Regions from separate parts of the Pseudomonas sp. AC172 genome, predicted to be linked through region 1. Evidence: predicted binding sites of a transcription regulator. Region 1 holds the regulator's gene; the other holds the start of a gene.
The links. The regulator FliA, encoded in region 1, starts transcription of late flagellar genes. The targets are predictions, from matches to a motif close to CTAAAGTTTNNNNNNNNNNNGCCGNTAA.
Positions count from the first base shown of each region.

Region 1 (7,943 bases):
CTGTTCTGGAAGAAACAGAACGTCGCCAAGGTCGTGGCGCTGGAAGAGGTCAAGCGTCAGCAGGAACTGCTGCCGTCGCCGGCCCGCGCTATGGAAACCAAAGAGCTGGGCTGGGACGACGTAACGCCAATCGACATGATCGGCCTGGAAGTCGGCTATCGCTTGATTCCGCTGGTGGATCGCAATCAGGGCGGGCAATTGCTGGCGCGGATCAAGGGCGTGCGCAAGAAGCTCTCGCAGGATCTGGGCTTCCTCATGCCAACTGTGCACATTCGTGACAACCTCGATCTGGCGCCCAGCGCCTATCGCCTGACCCTGATGGGCGTGATCCTCGCCGAAGCCGAGATCTATCCGGACCGCGAACTGGCGATCAACCCGGGCCAGGTCTACGGCACACTCAACGGTATCAACGCCAAAGATCCGGCTTTCGGCCTGGAGGCGGTGTGGATCGAAATCAGCCAGCGTGCCCAGGCACAATCCCTCGGTTATACGGTGGTTGACGCGAGCACCGTGGTCGCCACGCACTTGAACCAGATTCTGTACAAGCACTCCAGTGAGCTGATCGGCCACGAAGAAGTGCAGCAACTCATGCAATTGCTGGCCAAAAGCTCGCCGAAACTGGCAGAAGAGCTGGTGCCGGGCGTGGTCTCGTTGTCGCAGTTGCTCAAAGTGCTGCAAGCGCTGCTCGCCGAACACGTGCCGGTGCGCGATATCCGCAGCATTGCCGAAGCCATCGCCAACAACGCCGCGAAGAGTCAAGATACCGCCGCGCTGGTGGCTGCTGTGCGGGTCGGCGTATCACGCGCCATCGTCCAAAGCATTGTAGGCACTGAGTCGGAGCTGCCTGTGATCACCTTGGAACCAAGGTTGGAACAAATATTGCTCAATAGTCTGCAGAAGGCAGGACAAGGCTCGGAAGAGGGCGTTCTGCTGGAGCCAAGCATGGCCGAGAAGCTGCAGCGTTCGCTCATCGAAGCGGCGCAGCGTCAGGAAATGCAAGGTCAGCCGGTGATCCTTTTGGTCGCTGGCCCGATCCGCGCGATGCTCTCGCGCTTTGGCCGCCTCGCAGTCCCTGGGCTGCATGTGCTGGCCTACCAGGAAATACCGGACAACAAGCAAGTGACCATCGTTGCGACAGTAGGGCCCAACGGCTGAGGTAGTGGTTTATGCAAGTTAAGCGTTTCTTTGCCGCCGATATGCGTCAGGCCATGAAGCTGGTTCGTGATGAGCTGGGCGCTGATGCCGCCATCATTGGCAACCGCCGCATTGCCGGCGGTGTTGAGCTGACGGCGGCACTGGATTACAAATTGTCGGCGCTGGCGCCACGGGTTCCGAACATGGAGCTCGAAGACGAGCTGCGCAAGACCCAATCGCGCATCGTCACCGCCCAGGCCGAGTTGAGCCTGCGGGGCGAAGCCGACGGCAACAGCAATCGCCAGATTTTCGCCGGGCTGCCGTTGACGGCTGGCCTGCCTTTGACCGCCGCAGAACCGCTGAGCGAGCCGACCTACGCCGCTCCGGCGCGTCCGGCCCCGGCGCCTGCGCAGTCTTCCGGCGGTGTTGATCCGCGTGCACTGGATTCGATGCGCTTTGAATTGAACAGCCTGCGCGAGCTGATGGAAGTCCAGCTCGGCACCCTGGCCTGGAATCAGCTGCAAGGCAGCCGTCCGGCGCAAGCCAATCTGTATCGCCGTCTGCAACGTATCGGTCTGTCCGGGCCGTTGTCGCGCGATTTGTTGGCGATGATCACTGATATCGAAGAGCCGCGTCAGGCCTGGCGCATGCTGCTCGCGCACCTGGCACGGATGATTGCCGTACCGGAAGTCGAGCCGCTGGAAGAGGGCGGTGTGATTGCCATGGTCGGCCCTGCCGGCATGGGCAAGACCACCACGCTGGCCAAGCTTGCCGCGCGTTATGTGCTGAAATACGGCGCGCAGAATGTGGCGCTGGTGAGCATGGACAGTTTCCGTATCGGCGCGCAGGAACAACTGAAGACCCTGGGGCGCATTCTCAATGTGCCGGTGACTCACGTCGATCCTGGCCAATCGTTGGTGCAAGCGCTGGATCCACTGCTGCGCAAACGCGTGGTGTTGATCGATACTGCCGGCCTGCAAGCCAGCGATCCGGCCCTGCGCATGCAGCTCGAAAGTCTGGCCGGTCGTGGCATTCGCTCAAAAAATTATCTGGTCTTGGCAACCACCAGCCAGAAACAGGTTCTAACCGCCGCTTATCACAGTTACAAGCGTTGCGGGCTCGCCGGGTGCATCCTGACTAAACTGGATGAAACGGCCAGCCTTGGCGAAGTGTTGAGCCTGGCGATCAGTCATGAATTGCCGGTCGCGTACCTGACCGATGGCCCACGGATTCCGGATGATCTGCATCTGCCGCGCCGTCATCAACTGGTCAGCCGCGCCGTCAGCGTGCAAATGCAGGAAGAACCCAGCGAAGAAGCCATGGCCGACATGTTCGCTGATATCTATCACAGCCCGACCAAGCAGGTAGGCTGAGGTATTCATGAACAGTTTTTGTACCTACATCGATGGTCTGCCATGCATTGTTCCGGTTGTGAACGCGCAGCCAGTAATGTGGCCTCCGTCTATGCAAGACAAGGTAAAGAAATAACATGGGCAGCATGCATCCCGTACAGGTGATCGCGGTGACCGGCGGCAAAGGTGGCGTCGGCAAGACTAACGTGTCAGTGAACTTGTCCCTGGCGCTGGCAGAGCTTGGCCGTCGGGTCATGTTGCTGGACGCCGATCTGGGGCTGGCGAACGTCGACGTATTGTTGGGTCTGACCCCTAAACGCACGCTGGCCGACGTCATCGAAGGCCGTTGCGAATTGCGCGACGTGCTGTTGCAAGGCCCCGGTGGCATTCGCATCGTCCCGGCCGCGTCCGGCACGCAGAGCATGGTGCACCTGAGCCCGGCGCAGCACGCCGGCCTGATTCAGGCATTCAGCGACATCGGCGACAATCTCGACGTATTGGTGATCGACACCGCTGCGGGTATTGGTGACTCGGTAGTCAGTTTTGTCCGCGCCGCGCAGGAAGTGTTGCTGGTGGTCTGCGACGAGCCAACCTCGATCACTGACGCCTACGCACTGATCAAACTGCTCAACCGCGACTACGGCATGAACCGCTTCCGCGTGCTGGCCAACATGGCGCAGAGCCCGCAGGAAGGGCGCAACCTGTTCGCCAAGTTGACCAAGGTCACGGATCGCTTCCTGGACGTGGCCCTACAATACGTCGGCGCCGTGCCTTACGACGAAAGCGTGCGTAAAGCGGTGCAGAAGCAGCGTGCGGTGTACGAAGCCTTCCCGCGTTCCAAGTGCGCGCTGGCGTTCAAGGCGATCGCGCAGAAGGTCGATACCTGGCCGCTGCCCGCCAACCCGCGTGGCCACCTTGAGTTTTTCGTCGAGCGCCTCGTGCAGCAAACGGCAGGGCCCGTGCTATGACCGCAAGCGGTATGAACTACTACAAGAAGTCGGCACGTGACGCGCAGTACGAACTGATCGAGCGTTACGCGCCACTGGTCAAACGCATTGCCTATCACTTGCTGGCACGGTTGCCAGCGAGTGTGCAGGTCGAAGACCTGATTCAGGCCGGGATGATCGGCCTGCTCGAAGTCTCGACCAAATACGACGCCAGCAAAGGCGCCAGTTTCGAAACGTACGCGGGCATACGAATCCGCGGCGCGATGCTCGACGAAGTGCGCAAAGGGGACTGGGCACCACGCTCGGTTCACCGTAATACCCGTATGGTCAGCGACGCGATTCGCTCAATTGAAGCTAAAACCGGCCGTGATGCTAAAGATCACGAGGTTGCGGCCGAACTCCAATTGAGTCTCGACGATTACTACGGGATTTTGAATGACACCTTGGGCAGTCGCCTGTTCAGTTTCGACGATCTGTTGCAGGACGGCGAACACGAAGGGCTGCACGAGGATGGCGCGAGTGCTCATCTCGAGCCGTCGCGCGATCTGGAAGATGAACGCTTCCAGGCAGCGCTGGCGGACGCGATTGCCAATTTGCCGGAGCGTGAGCGACTGGTGTTGGCGCTGTACTACGACGAAGAGCTGAACCTCAAGGAAATCGGTGAAGTCCTTGGCGTCAGTGAATCGCGGGTCAGCCAGTTACACAGCCAGTGCGCGGCCCGTTTGCGGGGGCGTTTGGGGGAGTGGCGAGCGCGCTGAAGGCAGTGTGGGGACACTGCGAACGAGGCTGGTGCGGTGATGAACGGCACCGGTCTTGCTCTGTTGTGCTCCAGACAGTCTTCGAGTGCTGCGCCGATTGATTGAAGTGGCGCGTCCAGGTGCTGGGCGCGTTTAAGACTGCTTGGAGGTCGAATTGAACAAAGACATGAAAATCCTCATCGTTGATGACTTCTCAACGATGCGGCGGATCATCAAGAACCTGCTGCGTGATCTTGGGTTCACCAACACCGTCGAGGCTGACGATGGCGTGACTGCCATTCCAGTGCTCAACAGCGGAAGCATCGACTTTCTGGTAACGGACTGGAACATGCCGGGCATGACCGGTATCGACCTGCTGCGCCACGTGCGTGCCGATGAAAAACTCAAGCACCTGCCAGTGCTGATGGTGACTGCAGAAGCCAAGCGCGAGCAGATCATCGAAGCCGCTCAGGCCGGTGTGAACGGCTACGTAGTCAAACCTTTCACGGCTCAGGCGTTGAAAGACAAAATCGAGAAGATTTTCGAACGCATCGGCTGATGAACGCGCGGGGGAGCTATGGAGCATAACGAATCTTCACAGGGCGATTTCGAGTCGACCCTGAAAAAACACGCGGTCGAACTGGTCGAGAGCCTTGAAAAAGGCAGGTTCGGCGACGCTGTGCAACTGATCCATGAGCTCAATCAGACCCGTGACCGCGGCCTGTATCAGGAAGTCGGCAAGCTCACACGTGAACTGCACAGTGCGATCGTCAACTTCCAGATCGACCCGAACATGCCACAGGCTGAGGAAGTGTCGCAAATCACCGACGCCACCGAACGCCTGGGCTATGTGGTCAAGCTGACAGAAGCCGCGGCCAACCGCACCATGGATCTGGTGGAAAGCGCCACGCCGGTGGTCAACAGTCTGGCTGATGAAGCCCAGACCTTGAGCGCCGATTGGGGTCGCTTCATGCGTCGCGAGGTCGGGGCTGAAGAGTTCCGCGAGCTGGCGCGCCGGGTCGACGGTTTTCTGTCACGCAGCAGCACGGACAACCGTGCGGTGTCGAGCAATCTCAACGACATCCTGCTGGCCCAGGATTACCAGGACCTGACCGGTCAGGTGATCAAGCGTGTGACCCAACTGGTCACCGAAGTCGAAAGCAATTTGCTCAAACTCGTGCTCATGGCCAGTCAGGTCGACCGCTTTGCGGGCATCGAACATGACCGCGCCGCGATGCTTGCAGAAAAAGATCCACAAAAACATCTCTCGCAGGGTGAAGGTCCGCAGATTCATGCCGATAAACGAGAAGACGTTGTGTCCGGTCAGGACGATGTGGACGATTTGTTATCCAGCCTCGGGTTCTAGAGTTTTGGAATTTTAGGTTTTTTGGGTTTTTAGACCTGTAGGAGCACCCCATTAATGAGCTTCGGCGCCGATGAAGAGATCCTTCAGGATTTCCTGGTTGAGGCCGGCGAGATTCTTGAGCAACTGTCCGAACAACTGGTCGAGCTGGAAAGCCGCCCGGATGACGCAGATTTGCTCAACGCAATTTTTCGCGGTTTCCACACTGTAAAAGGGGGCGCCGGCTTCCTTCAGCTCAATGAGCTGGTGGAGTGCTGTCACATCGCCGAAAACGTGTTCGACATCCTGCGTAAGGGTGAGCGTCGCGTTGATGCAGAACTGATGGACGTTGTCCTCGAAGCACTGGACGCGGTGAACAGCATGTTCACTGAGGTTCGTGAGCGTGCGCCGATCACCGCTGCCACCCCGGAACTGCTGGCCGCCCTGGCGCGCCTGGCCGAACCGCAATCGGCGGACGCCGCCCCGGCATCGCCGGTGGCCGAGATGATCGAAGAACTGGTCGTCGAAGGCGACTCGTCGGGCGACATCACCGATAACGAATTCGAACAACTGCTGGACTCGCTGAACGCCGTCAAGGCCGAAGCCGAAGCCCCGGCTGCTGCCGCACCTGCGCAAACGGCTGCTGAAGCTGCGAGCGATGAAATCACCGATGCCGAGTTCGAGTCGTTGCTCGATCAACTGCACGGCAAAGGCCAGTTCGCGGTGGACGCGGTTGCGCCAGCGGCGGCAGCCCCTGCGGCTCCGGCCAAGGGCGACAGCTCGGACATCACCGACGACGAATTCGAAGCCCTGCTCGATCAGTTGCATGGCAAGGGCAACTTTGCCGTGGATGCGCTGGAGTCGGCGATTGCTTCGGCACCTGTGCCAGCCGCACCGGCTGCTGCGGCGGCCGGCAGCGATCTGATCAGCGATCACGAGTTCGAATCGCTGCTCGACGAATTGCACGGTAAAGGCAAGTTCTCCGAAGTCGGCACCGCTGCTGCTGGCAGTGCTTCGACCGTCGCCACGCCTGCTGCCAAGGCACCGGCCGCTGCTGCAGCGCCCAAGCCTGCCGCCAAGCCTGAGCCGAAAGCCGAAGCGCCAAAACCGGCCGCCGCTGCTGCACCGGCTCCGGCCCGTGCGCCGGCGACACCGCCACCGGAAAAACCGGCGAGCGAAGCCGAAACCACCGTGCGCGTCGACACCGCGCGTCTCGACGAAATCATGAACATGGTCGGCGAACTGGTGCTGGTGCGTAACCGTCTGGTGCGCCTGGGCCTGAACAGCGGCGATGAAGCCATGCAAAAGGCCGTGTCGAACCTCGACGTGGTCACGGCTGACTTGCAGACCGCGGTGATGAAGACGCGGATGCAGCCGATCAAGAAGGTCTTCGGGCGCTTCCCGCGTCTGGTTCGTGACCTCGCGCGTCAGCTGAAGAAAGAGATCAACCTGGAACTGGTGGGTGAAGAAACCGACCTCGACAAAAACCTTGTCGAGGCCCTGGCCGACCCGCTGGTCCACTTGGTGCGCAACGCTGTCGACCACGGCATCGAGTCGCCGGAAGAACGCGAAGCGTCGGGCAAGGCCCGTGGCGGCCGTGTTGTTTTGGCTGCCGAGCAAGAGGGTGACCATATCCTGCTGTCGATTTCCGATGACGGCAAAGGCATGGACCCGAACGTCCTGCGCGCCATCGCGGTAAAACGCGGTGTGATGGACAAGGATGCGGCCGATCGCCTCAGCGATACCGAGTGCTACAACCTGATTTTCGCCCCGGGTTTCTCGACCAAGACCGAGATCTCCGACGTGTCCGGCCGCGGTGTCGGCATGGACGTGGTGAAGACCAAGATTTCCCAGCTCAACGGTTCGATCAACATCTACTCGACCAAGGGCCAGGGCTCGAAGATCGTCATCAAGGTGCCGCTGACCCTCGCGATTATGCCAACCCTGATGGTCATGCTCGGCAATCAGGCGTTTGCGTTCCCGTTGGTCAACGTCAACGAAATCTTCCACCTCGACCTGTCGACCACCAACGTCGTCGACGGTCAGGAAGTGGTGATCGTGCGGGACAAGGCGCTGCCATTGTTCTACCTCAAGCGCTGGCTGGTCAGCTCCGCCGCTCACGAAGAGCAGCGTGAAGGCCACGTGGTGATCCTTTCGGTGGGCACTCAGCGGATCGGCTTCGTTGTCGATCAACTGGTCGGCCAGGAAGAAGTGGTCATCAAGCCATTGGGCAAAATGCTGCAGGGCACTCCGGGCATGTCCGGCGCCACCATCACAGGTGACGGCCGCATCGCGCTGATTCTCGATGTTCCAAGCATGCTCAAGCGTTACGCCGCACGGCGTATTTGAATCCGGGGCGGCGGGGCGACAACGTCCCGCTGCACCTAATGGAGTGTTTATGGCAGTCAAAGTCCTGGTGGTGGACGATTCG
Region 1 covers NZ_OZ409868.1:654,176-662,118, forward strand. Annotated here, with positions in the region: gene flhA (flagellar biosynthesis protein FlhA) at 1-1,155, shown strand, start outside; gene flhF (flagellar biosynthesis protein FlhF) at 1,167-2,507, shown strand; gene fleN (flagellar synthesis regulator FleN) at 2,624-3,454, shown strand; gene fliA (RNA polymerase sigma factor FliA) at 3,451-4,191, shown strand; gene ACZ0A4_RS03080 (chemotaxis response regulator CheY) at 4,358-4,729, shown strand; gene ACZ0A4_RS03085 (protein phosphatase CheZ) at 4,748-5,536, shown strand; gene ACZ0A4_RS03090 (chemotaxis protein CheA) at 5,591-7,861, shown strand; gene ACZ0A4_RS03095 (protein-glutamate methylesterase/protein-glutamine glutaminase) at 7,911-7,943, shown strand, end outside.

Region 2 (7,943 bases), 3.0 Mb from region 1:
TCGCGCCGAACACCGATCCGACGCAACCGTTCCGTCCTCCCGTTGGCCTCGACGGTCGTCGCGAGGATGGTATGTCGGCGTTCAGCGTCAGCTCCAATAACGGCCTGCGCCCGTTCTTCAGCGAAGTCTATAAATGCATGGCGGCTCTCGGTCTGCCGCGCGATACCTTCATGCACGAGATGGGCGTCAGCCAGTTCGAGATCAATCTGCTGCACGGTGATCCGCTCTTGCTCGCCGACCAGACATTCCTCTTCAAACACTTGCTCAAGGAAGTCGCGCTCAAGCATGGCCTGACCGTGGTCTGCATGGCCAAACCACTGGCGCACACGCCGGGCAGTTCGATGCACATTCACCAGAGCATCGTCGAGATCGGCAGCGGCAAGAATGTCTTCAGCGATGCGGACGGAGAGGCGACGGCGATGTTCCGCCACTTCATCGGCGGTCAACAGGCAGGCATGGCCGATTTCACCGCACTGTTTGCACCCAATGTGAATTCCTATCAGCGCCTGTGCCATCCCTATGCATCGCCCAACAACGCGTGCTGGTCCCACGACAACCGTGCCGCCGGGCTGAGAATTCCGGCCAGTTCGCCGGTTGCTCGTCGAGTGGAAAATCGTCTGCCGGGTGCCGACGCCAATCCGTATCTGGCGATCGCCGCCAGTCTGGCTGCCGGTTTGCATGGTATCGAGCATGAACTGGAACCGACCGAGGCGATTCAGGGCGAGTTCGAAGTGCCGGACAACCTCTCGCTGCCGTGTACTTTGCATGCCGCGCTCGAACGTCTGAAACGTAGCCAATTGGCGAGGGAACTGTTCGGACAGGAGTTCATCGAAGGCTACATCGCTTCGAAGACCATGGAGTTGACCAGCTTCTTTGATGAAATCACTCCCTGGGAACGGCGTGTTCTAGCAGCCCAGGCCTGACGAACTGTCGCCGCCGGACTATCGTTTTGATAGTCCGGTCTTTACTGCAAGGAGCCGCTCGGAACGCCGATGCGCCAAATCTGGAAATCCTTTCGAGCGCTGTATTTCGCCTCGCTGATGATGTTGATCGGCTCGGGCCTTCTATCCACTTATCTGGCCTTGCGTCTGGCCGCTGACAATGTCGACGGGCTCTGGGTCGGTGCGCTGATGGCGGCCAACTATTTCGGCCTGGTGCTGGGCGGCAAGATCGGCCACCGGTTGATTGCCCGGGTCGGGCATATCCGCGCTTATTCTGCGTGTGCCGGGATTGTCGGGGCGGCAGTGTTGGGCCATGGACTGGTCGATTGGCTACCGGCGTGGCTGGTGCTGCGGACCATCGTCGGTCTGGGCATGATGTGCCAGTACATGGTGATCGAGAGCTGGCTCAACGAGCAGGCGGACGCCAATCAGCGTGGCCTGGTGTTCAGCGGTTATATGATCGCTTCGTACCTTGGCCTGGTGCTCGGTCAACTGATTCTGGTCATGCATCCGGGGCTGGGTCTGGAATTGCTGATGCTGGTCGCGCTGTGCTTCGCGCTGTGTCTGGTGCCTGTGACATTGACTCGAAGGATTCACCCGGCGCCACTGCATCCGGCGCCGATGGAACCGCGCTTCTTTATCAAGCGGGTGCCGCAGTCGCTGAGTACGGTGCTCGGTGCCGGTTTGATCATCGGTTCGTTCTATGGTCTGGCGCCGCTGTATGCCTCGCAACAAGGGCTGTCGACCGAGCAGGTCGGTCTGTTCATGGGTAGCTGCATTTTTGCCGGGCTGCTGGTGCAGTGGCCGCTGGGCTGGTTGTCCGATCGTTACGACCGGGCGCTGCTGATTCGCTGCTTTGCCGGGTTCCTGGCGGTGGCGGCGTTGCCGTTGGCGGTGCTGCCGCAAGTGCCGCTGGAAGTGTTGTTCGGGGTTGGCTTTCTCTGTTCGCTGGTGCAGTTCTGTCTGTATCCGCTGGCGGTGGCATTCTCCAACGACCATGTCGAGGGTGATCGCCGGGTGTCGCTGACCGCGATGTTGTTGGTGACCTACGGGGTCGGCGCGAGCATCGGGCCGTTGCTTGCGGGCGTATTGATGAAGTTGTTCGGCAGCCAGAGTTTGTATGCGTTTTTCAGTTTCTTCGCGCTGGTGCTGGTGTGGCGGATCCGGCCGAAAGCCGTAACCAATCTGCATCAGGTCGACGATGCGCCGCTGCATCACGTGGCCATGCCCGACAGCATGTCCAGCTCACCGCTGGTGGCCGCCCTCGACCCTCGAGTAGACGAACAGGTGGTCCAGGAGCAGATGGTGCAGGACCCTGTGCAAGCGCCGCCGGCTCCCGAACCGGAGCCTGAACCCGATACGCAACCAGAGCCTGCGACAGAAACTGAAACGGATAGCGGCAGCGACAAGCCCGCGCCAGATCTCAGTGGCGGCAGACCTTGAACTGAACAAAAAATGCCGCGCATAAAAAAGGGCAGTCCCGCCAGGGACTGCCCTTTTTATTGGCCGTTACGAATCACATATCGTCTTTGTCGAAACGGCGTGCCTCACGTTGCAACTGATAAACGAAACGCTCAACGTTGCGCGCTGCCTGACCACTGATATTGTGGAAACGCAGGCCGGCAAAAGTAATGTTGAGTTTTTCTTCGAAGTGCAAGTAGCGTAGTTCGACGGAAGTTGGCTGGTTGCCGAACAGCGGCGGCGCGATCAGACGGTCATAGACTTGACCCAGTTGCAGGCGATCGGTGATATCGCCTTCGAAACGCAGCTTGCAGCCGGTCGCGGAGATATCCAGCAGTTTGCCGTTGATCGGCGCCTTGAGCTTTTCGCCGCCCAGTTCAACGCTGACCAGATCGGTCAGTTTCAGTGCGGCGCGAAAGGCATTGCGGCGCTGGTGGTAAACCACTTCGGTCGGCAGCTCGCCGGTGTAGAAGCGGTCACCTTCCGATTCCTCGATATTCAGCGTGCCGGTGCATTCCCAGGCAATGCGCACGCCTTCATGAAAACCTTCGACCTTGAACGGCTCGCCGGCGAGCAGGAAGCGTTCGCCATCTCGCGGGATCATCTCGTCCAGAGCGATCGAAGCGCTGTCGCGGTCGACTTTGATCAGGTAGCTCTGGAAGCGCTGGCTGCGCTCGTGAAAGGTGATGATCAGCGGATCGTGGCTTTCTTGCAGCTGGCGCAGGTTGCTGGAGATTTCCAGTGGCGTGGTGAGCACCTTAGGGGGCTGCGGAGCATCATCCGCGCTGAGGGCGTTGGACACGGTTTATCAATCTCCAGACAAAATATGACGACTAGCCAGCATTTTGCCAGCATGTTTCGCGGGTTGATAGGGCTGGCGCATCAACGGCTCATGCCTGGCTGAGCGGACGCGGTACGGCGGGCTTGGCAAAAGTACCGCTGGCGTTATAAAGCGCTGGCGCTTCACCACCGGTGAGGATCTTCAGCTGATTGGCCGTGGCGGCCTGCTGGATCTGGATCGACTGGCCATTCTTGACGTTGGCGGCCTGGCATTGAGCGATCAGATCGGTCAATGCGTCGCCTTGCGTCAACAACTGCTCGCCAATGCTCGACTGGCCAGCCAGTTGCGCAAGGCCGCTGCGGTCGGTCGGCAAGTTGAGGCTGGCGAGGATTTCGCTGCGTTTGCGGCCATGCTGTTCAAGCAGAATGATCAATGCCTGTTTGTGCGCCAGAATTTCTTCCAGCAGGGGCATGTCGCGACCGTGCAAAGCGAGAGATTCGGTTTGCAACAACTCCAGCAATTGTTGAGCTGGAGCAAAGTCGTCGTTGATCAGTTGCAATAAATTAGTGTCGTGCATGGCTGGCCTTGGGTGTTAAGCGTCCAAAAGCCTCGCGCCGGCAAAGGCCTAGCGCTGGGCTTCGAAGTTGAGCAGTTTGCTGGCTACACGGTTGCTGTCGACTTTATAGCTGCCATCGGCAATCGCGGCTTTCAACTCGGCCACACGGGCTTTGTCGACAGCAGGTTGATCGCGCAGCTTGTCAGTGACCTTCTGCAACTGTTGAGCCTCATTGCTGAGGTGTACCGATTCCCCGCTTTTTGCGGTACTGGCCGGTTCGGCCTGGGTATTCAGCGGCGCGGAGGTGCCGGTTTCGGCGGTTTCCTTGGCGTTGCTGGTACGTGTACTGCCCGTAAGTGACGAGGAGCTGTTCAAACGGCTGAAATCGATGACCATGATAAAAACCTCTGGGAATTTGGACGCTTGCCATGTTTTCGGCCATCCCCTGGAAAACTTTAGGCTCATTTGCAATGAGCCTTGCATGCGCCGGCGCGTGTCCTGCTGCGGCACAGTTTAGGGAACAGCCGGGGTCAGCGCCAGTTTTCTACATCGCGACTTCCACTTGGCCGGGCGCGGTGACTTGCGCCTTGATGACCCGTTGCGAGTTGAGGTTTTTCACGCGGATCTGTTCTTTCAAACCGCCATTGGTCAGCGCTTCACCGGGCATGCGCACGGCGAGCGTGCCGCTGCGCGCAGTGATGACTACTTGATCGCCCTTGCGAATGACTTCGGCCTGTTCCAGATGAACCAGGGTAATGACCTGATCGGCTACCGTTGGTCGGGTTAATTTCTGCCCGATCGCTTCGTCTACCGAGGTCAGAAAGCCTTGGTTGATCGTGCTCACGTCGCGCTCACGCAGAGTCACGTCCTGTGGTTCGATAATCCCCGCACGTTTGAGCGGACGCGTGGTGGTCACAATCTCGCGAAACAGGCGGACTTGAGCGGGCACGAATACGGTCCAGGGCGAGGCGCCTTCACAGCGAACCTTCACGGTAACCCGGCCCAACGGACGTGCAGGGCTCTCCAAAGTCGCTGTCAATTCCTTGTCGCACATAGGCATGCGCATACGGGGGTCGAGCTGGTTTACTTCGATTTCGTAGCGGCCTTCCGTTTGACTGGTAGCCAGATAGTCTTCTACGGTGAACTCAAGAAAGCCCTGAGTGACGCCGATAAGCATGTCAGGCAAGGTAACCGCATCAGCAATGGCAGGGCTGCCAGCGAAAAAGCAGCAGACGGCTGACATCGCGCAAAGGCTTTTGCGAGCGCGGGATGTCAGGTGTCGGAAAAATGTCGTTTGAGCGTTCATACGAGTTAAAAAGCAAGCGCCGTGCCGTTTAGCAATGAATGTGCGTCGCAACAACACTTGGCGTTGGTGTAGGAGTCTGGGCATGGCTGGTGTAATGGATTCGGTGAACCAGCGCACGCAACTGGTAGGGCAGAATCGCCTGGAGCTGTTGTTGTTCCGTCTTGACGGTCAGCAGCTCTATGGAATCAACGTGTTCAAGGTGCGGGAAGTGTTGCAATGCCCGTCGCTGACGTTGATGCCCAAGTCCAGTCCTGTCGTGTGCGGGGTGGCAAATATCCGGGGGGCGACCATTCCGATCCTTGATCTGGCAATGGCCACCGGTTCCGGAGCGTTGAAAGACAAGAACAACCCGTTTGTGATCATCACGGAGTACAACACCAAGACCCAGGGTTTCCTGGTCCGCTCGGTGGAGCGCATCGTCAACATGAACTGGGAAGAGATTCATCCACCGCCCAAGGGCACGGGTCGCGATCATTACCTGACCGCTGTGACTCGGGTGGACAATCAGTTAGTCGAAATCATCGACGTCGAGAAAGTGCTGGCGGAAGTTGCGCCGACACCGGAAGCGATTTCGGTGGGCGTGGTCGATGTCGAGACGCAGACCAAGGCATTGTCGTTGCGTGTCTTGACGGTCGATGACTCATCGGTGGCGCGCAAGCAGGTCACGCGTTGCCTGCAGACGATCGGCGTCGAAGTGGTCGCGCTGAACGACGGCAAGCAAGCGCTGGATTACCTGCGCAAGTTGGTCGACGAGGGCAAGAAGCCGGAAGAAGAGTTTCTGATGATGATCTCCGACATCGAGATGCCGGAGATGGACGGATACACTTTGACGGCCGAGATTCGCGCTGACCCGCGCATGCAAAAGCTTCATATCATCCTGCATACTTCGTTGTCCGGGGTATTCAATCAGGCGATGGTCAAGAAAGTCGGTGCTGATGACTTTCTGGCCAAATTCCGCCCTGATGACCTGGCATCCCGGGTAGTCGACCGGATCAAAGCAGCAGATATCAGCTAGGGGCGTTTTGTCCCTGGCGGTCAACACGATTTAAGAGGCGGCATCATTGTCTACGGGTAATTTGGATTTCGAACAGTTCCGGGTCTTCCTGGAAAAAGCCTGTGGCATTTTGCTCGGTGAAAACAAGCAGTACCTGGTCTCGAGCCGTCTCAACAAACTGATGGAGCAGCAAGGCATCAAATCCCTGGGTGAGCTGGTTCAGCGCATCCAGACCCAGCCGCGCAGCGGTTTGCGCGAGCAGGTGGTCGATGCCATGACGACCAACGAAACCCTGTGGTTTCGGGATACCTATCCGTTTGAAGTCTTGAAGAACAAGGTGCTGCCTGAAGCGATCAAGGCCAGCCCCAACCAGCGTCTGCGGATCTGGTCGGCCGCCTGCTCGTCGGGCCAGGAGCCGTACTCGCTGTCGATGTCGATCGACGAGTTCGAACGCACCAACCTTGGCCAGTTGAAGATGGGTGTGCAGATCGTTGCCACTGATTTGTCCGGCCTTATGCTGACCAACTGCAAGACGGGCGAATACGACAGCCTGGCGATCGGTCGCGGTTTGTCGCCGGAACGTCTGCAGCGTTACTTCGACCCAAAAGGGCCGGGGCGTTGGGTGATCAAGGCGCCGATCAAGAACCGCGTGGAGTTCCGCTCGTTCAATCTGCTCGACAGCTATGCCGCGCTGGGCAAGTTCGACATCGTGTTCTGCCGTAACGTGTTGATCTACTTCTCTGCCGAAGTGAAGAAAGACATCCTGTTGCGCATTCACAGCACGTTGAAGCCGGGCGGTTATCTGTTCCTTGGCGCTTCCGAAGCGCTGAACGGTTTGCCAGACCATTACCAGATGGTGCAGTGCAGCCCGGGGATCATTTACCAGGCGAAATGATTGCATCGGCAATACAAAAAACGGCAGGCCCGCAAAGGCCTGCCGTTTTTTTTGTGCCTGCGGAAATTCTCCTTAACACCAAAAATCCCTGTGGGAGCGAGCTTGCTCGCGAAGAGGCCGTCACATTCTGCATTTGCATTGGCTGACACTCCGCCTTCGCGAGCAAGCTCGCTCCCACAGTTGTCCGGCGGTGATAGAGAGGGAACGGCAAGCGGCAGAAAAGCGGCATTCGGCGGAAACCGGTTGCCGCTTTTCTGGCATTGCCGCTTTGCCGGCCTCTCGCAAAGCCCCGGTTTACGGGGTTTTTTCGCATTGGCACGCGGCTTGCTATAGCTCAGTTACGAAAAACCGGTCACCTGAAGGTTCCCGACATGAGCATCAGCTTCGATAAAGCGCTCGGCATTCACGAAAAGGCATTGGGCTTCCGCGCCCAGCGTGCCGAAGTGCTGGCCAACAACATCGCCAACGCCGACACCCCGAACTACAAGGCTCGGGATCTGGACTTCTCCAAAGTGCTTGAAGCACAGACCCAGAAAAATGCGAACGGCACCATCGCCCTGAACATGACCAACAGCCGTCACATCGAAGCTGAAGGCCTGGGCAACGGCGACGAATCGCTGATGTATCGCACGCCGATGCAACCTTCGATCGACCAGAACACCGTGGATGCCCAACTGGAACAGTCGAACTACGCGGAAAACGCTGTCGGCTTCCAGGCCAGCTTCACCCTGCTCAACAGCAAATTCAAAGGGCTGGTGTCAGCCCTGCGCGGAGAGTAATCCATGTCCCTGTCCAGCGTTTTCAACATTGCCGGCAGCGGCATGAGCGCACAGACCACGCGCCTGAACACCGTGGCTTCGAACATCGCCAACGCCGAAACCGTCTCGTCGAGCATCGACCAGACCTATCGCGCCCGTCACCCGGTATTCGCCACCATGTTCCAGGGCGGCCAGAACAGTGGCAGCAATTCGCTGTTCCAGAGCCAGGACGCAGCCGGTCAAGGCGTACA
Region 2 covers NZ_OZ409868.1:3,624,625-3,632,567, reverse strand. Annotated here, with positions in the region: gene ACZ0A4_RS16350 (glutamine synthetase family protein) at 1-923, shown strand, start outside; gene ACZ0A4_RS16345 (MFS transporter) at 993-2,384, shown strand; gene ACZ0A4_RS16340 (flagellar brake protein) at 2,458-3,204, opposite strand; gene ACZ0A4_RS16335 (flagella synthesis protein FlgN) at 3,293-3,760, opposite strand; gene flgM (flagellar biosynthesis anti-sigma factor FlgM) at 3,809-4,135, opposite strand; gene flgA (flagellar basal body P-ring formation chaperone FlgA) at 4,284-5,045, opposite strand; gene ACZ0A4_RS16320 (chemotaxis protein CheV) at 5,128-6,060, shown strand; gene cheR (protein-glutamate O-methyltransferase CheR) at 6,107-6,934, shown strand; gene flgB (flagellar basal body rod protein FlgB) at 7,306-7,713, shown strand; gene flgC (flagellar basal body rod protein FlgC) at 7,717-7,943, shown strand, end outside.
Region 2: flgM (flagellar biosynthesis anti-sigma factor FlgM) is a predicted target of FliA. The motif match lies at 4,171-4,198, and genes of this name have one in related genera.